2 regions of the Variovorax endophyticus genome follow, and region 1 is predicted to be linked to the other one. Evidence: riboswitches for the same ligand, from Rfam matches in the RefSeq annotation. Region 1 holds a riboswitch; the other holds the start of a gene.

The links. A riboswitch is a leader RNA that binds a small molecule or an ion and turns the genes downstream of it on or off. The one in region 1 is predicted to bind glycine.
Region 2: it holds a riboswitch for glycine, as region 1 does, so the genes downstream of both, KV106_RS30930 (D-amino acid dehydrogenase) here and gcvT (glycine cleavage system aminomethyltransferase GcvT) in region 1, are expected to answer to the same signal.

What each region holds. Positions count from the first base shown of each region.
Region 1 covers NZ_JAHUTH010000003.1:53,348-55,730, forward strand. The annotation lists gene gcvT (glycine cleavage system aminomethyltransferase GcvT) at 42-1,241, opposite strand; glycine riboswitch at 1,257-1,363, opposite strand; glycine riboswitch at 1,384-1,467, opposite strand; gene KV106_RS04955 (hypothetical protein) at 1,491-2,042, opposite strand; gene KV106_RS04960 (acyltransferase family protein) at 2,246-2,383, shown strand, end outside.
Region 2 covers NZ_JAHUTH010000030.1:14,244-16,626, forward strand. The annotation lists gene KV106_RS30930 (D-amino acid dehydrogenase) at 1-1,043, opposite strand, end outside; glycine riboswitch at 1,132-1,249, opposite strand; gene rfbB (dTDP-glucose 4,6-dehydratase) at 1,510-2,383, shown strand, end outside.

The sequences.
Region 1 (2,383 bases):
AACTCCTCGTGGATAAAAAGTGGCCGATGCCGGGGCGTAGGTTAGCCGCGGTAGTAGCGGGTCGGCACGAAAGGCAGCGTCGAGACCTCCATCGGCACCGGCTTGCCGCGCACGATGGCCTGCACCCGGGTGCCGGGCTCGGCGAAGGCGGTGGCCACGTAGCCCATGGCGACCGGCCGGTCGGCCGTCGGGCCCAGCAGGCCGCTGGTGACCTGGCCGATGTCCTGGCCCTCGAAGGACTGCAGCGGCGTGCCGTCGCGCACCGGGATGCGCTCGAGCGCGACCAGGCCGACGCGGCGGCGCTTGAGCGTGTCGTGGTCGAGATGGCCGGCCGCGCCGGTGGCGGCGGTGAGCTGGGCCAGGATCTTCTCGGCGCCGGGGAAGCCGCCCGCGCGCGCGCCGCCCGTGCGGCGCACCTTCTGGATCGCCCAGTTGAGCGAGGCCTCGACCGGCGTGGTACTGGTGTCGATGTCGCTGCCGTAGAGGCACAGGCCGGCCTCGAGCCGCAGCGAGTTGCGCGCGCCCAGGCCGATGGGCTTGACCTCGGGCTGGGCCAGCAGCAGTCGCGCCAGCGCCTCGGCGTCCTTCGCGGCGACCGAGATCTCGAAGCCGTCCTCGCCGGTGTAGCCGCTGCGCGTGACGAAGGCGGCTATGCCGCCGATCTGCACCGCGCCGCCGGTCATGAACACGAAGCGCTCGATGCCGGGCGAGAGCCTTGCCAGCGTGGCCGCGGCCTGCGGTCCCTGCAGCGCGAGCAGCGCCTGCTCGGGCAGCGGCTGCACCTGGCAGCGCTGGCCGATCCTCTGCTGGATGTGGGCGATGTCGGCCACCTTGCAGGCGCCGTTGACGATCACGAACAGCGAGCCGTTGCCTTCGTTGAAGAACATCAGGTCGTCGAGGATGCCGCCCTGGTCGTCGAGCAGCAGGCCGTAGCGCTGCTTGCCCGCGGGCAGGTCGATCACGTCGACCGGCATCAGGGTCTCGAAGGCGGCCGCGGCGTCGGGGCCGGACAGGCGCAGCTGGCCCATGTGGGAGATGTCGAACAGGCCCGCGGCCTCGCGCGTATGTTTGTGCTCGGCCATCAGGCCGGCGGGGTACTGGACCGGCATCGAGTAGCCGGCGAAGGGCACCATGCGGGCGCCGAGTTCCAGGTGCAATGCGTGCAGCGGGGTCTTGAGCAGTTCGGATTCGGGGGCGGAAGCAGCCACGGGGCACTCCTGGGGGCAGCAATCGAATGCCATGGCTCGCGCCATGGGGCCACCCCTGCTGTCCGCTTTACCTGAGAGATTCGCCCCACGATCGGGGTTTGCTCCTTCGGTGGGCCTGGCGCCTGCGGCACCGGCCTCTCTCCAGCAAGGAAACGCCGTCCCGCGAGGGCCGGCGCTGTGTCAGTCCTTTTGCCTGAGCGTTCGGGGGTTCCCTGCGCCTTCGGCGGCCCCGTGCGGGGCTCTCTCCTGACCCGGGCGAGTGTAGTGGATTGCGGCGCCGGTTCAGTGCATCACTTCGGCCGGCGGCAGCAGCCGCTCGATGCGCTCGCGCAATGACTCCGCGCGCTCGGCGCCGGCCGTCTTCTCGACCTCGGTCAGCATCAGCGCGGCGATGGTCAGCATGGCCTCGCGGTCGCGCGCCTCGCGCAGCGCGTCGCGCATCTGCAGCGCGAAGCGCGGATCGCGGCGCACGAACATGCGCTCGCAGATGTCGAACAGGAACATGCGCGTGGTGGCCAGCGAGCGCTTGCCGTCGAAGGCGTCGGCGGCGGTCGAGACGTGGATGGGTTCGGCGGCCGGCGCGGGCTGCGGTTCCGGCGCCGCGGCCTCCACCGCCTCCACCACGGCCACCGTGCGCGGGTCGTGCAGGTAGCCGCGCTCCACCAGCGTCATCAGGGCCTGCTCGGCATCGCCGCGGCTCGCGAACAGCGGGCTGAAGTCGGTCAGCGAGCGGCGGCCGTCGGCCATCAGCAGCAAGGCCCGTTCGCGCTGGCTCAGGGTGCGCTGTCCGCCCTGGAGTTCGTCGCGCGCCTTGTCGGTCTTGGTGGGAAACATGCGGTGCCGCCGGGTCCGGGATGGAGCCCGAGCATCGCGGATGCGCGTGACATCTTCATGAAGCGCGGAACACCAAAGGCTTAAGCATCGCCCGTGCGAGCGCTGCGGGTTTCGCGCTTCCGTTCGGCAACCCGGCAAGCCCTCGCGACAAGACCGGAACGCGCTCCGGACGGCGCGGGCTGCACCGGATGTTGCCGACCCCGATGAGCACGAGCCCGACCTTTCGCGACCTGCCGATGCGCGCGCCGGCCATTGCGGCGAACACCGCCGCGCGGGCCGAAGCCTATCGCGCCGACATCGACGGCCTGCGCGCCGTCGCGGTGCTCGCGGTGGTGTTTTTC
Region 2 (2,383 bases), on a different contig from region 1:
AGCTGCTCGACGCGGCGCACGATGGCTTCGCAGCGCACGCGGTTGAGGTCGCGGTCGTAGCCGTTGAGCTCGGCCGTGCCGGCGATGCGCATGCGGTCGCCCGACTCCGAGGTGTAGCGCGAGAACACCAGCTTGTATTCGTCGTCGGTCAGCGAGACCTGGTAGGCCTTGCTCGCGTCCTTCACCGGCATCGTGACCGAATAGCCCTTGGCCGGATAGATCGGCAGCCGGATGCCCAGCGGTGCCGCCAGCAGCGGGCTCAGCGAACCCATGGCCATCACGAAGGCATCGCCGCGGATGCGCTGGAAGCGGCCCTCGGCGTCGGTGACCTCGACGTGGTCGATCGCGCCGCCCACCTCGCGCAGCGCGGTGATGGTGTGGCTCATCAGGAACTTCACGCCCGCCTCGGCCGCGAGCCGCGCGAGTTCGCGCGCGAAGCGGTTGGCGTCGCCCGATTCGTCCTCGGCCGTGTAGGTGGCGCCGGCGAGCTGCGGCCGGATATGGGCCAGCGCGGGCTCGAGCTTCACGGCCTCGTCGGCCGAGATCACCTGGCGCTCGCAGCCCAGCGCGCGCATCTGCTCGGCGGGCGCGAGGGCGCCGTCGAACTCTTTTTGCGTCGTGTAGAAGTGCAGGATGCCCTGCGTGCGCTCGTCGTAGCGGATGCCGGTGTCGCGGCGCAGCTGCTGCAGCGTGTCGCGGCTGTAGGTGCCCAGGCGCACGATCTGCTCGATGTTGTGGCGCGTGCGCGCGGGCGTGCACTCGCGCAGGAACTGCAGGCCCCAGAGCCACTGGCGCATGTCGGCGCGGATGCGGAACAGCAGCGGGGCGTCTTCCTTGCCCAGCCACTGCAGCACCTTGAGCGGCGCGCTGGGATTGGCCCAGGGCTCGGCATGGCTCACCGAGATCTGGCCGCCGTTGGCGAAGCTGGTCTCGGCGGCCGGGGTGGCCTGCCGGTCGATCACGGTCACGTCGTGGCCGAGTTGCTGGAGGTAGTAGGCCGAGGTCACGCCGAGCAGGCCGGCGCCCAATACGATCACGCGCATTTCAAGTACCTTTCGAGGTCGAAGCGCTTGAACGGCGTGAAGGTTGTGCTGCTGAATAGATAGCGCGCAACCGGACGGCCGTCCAATTGCCGCTCCCCCTGTCCTCGGTACCTGAGAGTTTCATCCGCTGCACCTTGCAGCGGACTTGCTCCTTCGGCGCAGCACGGCCGCGATGGGCGATGTGCTGGCTCTCCAGACGGCGTTTCAGTGGTTGCAGTACAGGTCCCGCGCGAAGCGTGGAGCCGACCTGAGCGTTTATGGGAGTTTGCGCCTTCGGTGGGGCTGCCTGCGCGATGCATGCGGCCCGCTCTCCTGCAATGGGTGGCGATTGTAGGCGGGCCTTGCGCACCGGCCAACCCCGGGATTCGGCCTTGCGCACGGGTGGGATAATCCACGCCCGGCCGCGCCCGCGCGGCTTCGGGCTTTCGACCACGCGACTCAGCAATCACACAGCACAGGGGACTCCATGATCCTGGTTACCGGCGGCGCCGGCTTCATCGGCGCCAATTTCGTCCTCGACTGGATCGCGCAAGGCGACGAACCGGTCGTGAACCTCGACAAGCTCACCTACGCCGGCAATCTCGAGACCCTGGCTTCGCTCAAGGGCAATCCGCGCCATGTCTTCGTGCAGGGCGACATCGGCGACAGCGCGCTGCTCGACCGCCTGCTGGCCGAGCACAAGCCGCGCGCGGTGGTCAATTTCGCGGCCGAGTCGCACGTGGACCGCTCGATCCACGGCCCCGAGGACTTCGTGCAGACCAACGTGCTCGGTACCTTCCGACTGCTCGAGTCGGTGCGTGGTTACTGGAACGCGCTGCCGGCCGACCAGAAGGCGGCCTTCCGCTTCCTGCACGTGTCGACCGACGAGGTCTACGGCTCGCTCTCGAAGACCGACCCGGCCTTCACCGAGGAGAACAAGTACGAGCCCAACAGCCCGTACTCGGCCAGCAAGGCCGCCAGCGACCACCTCGTGCGCGCCTGGCACCACACCTACGGCCTGCCGGTGCTCACCACCAACTGCTCGAACAACTACGGCCCCTTCCATTTCCCCGAGAAGCTGATCCCGCTGATGATCGTCAACGCGCTGGCCGGCAAGCCGCTGCCCGTGTATGGCGACGGCATGCAGGTGCGCGACTGGCTCTACGTCAAGGACCACTGCAGCGCGATCCGTCGCGTGCTCGAGGCCGGCCGGCTCGGCGAGACCTACAACGTGGGCGGCTGGAACGAGAAGCCGAACATCGAGATCGTGAAGACCGTGTGTGCGCTGCTCGACGAGTTGCGTCCGCGTGCCGACGGCAAGGGCTACGCCGAACAGATCAGCTACGTCACCGACCGCCCTG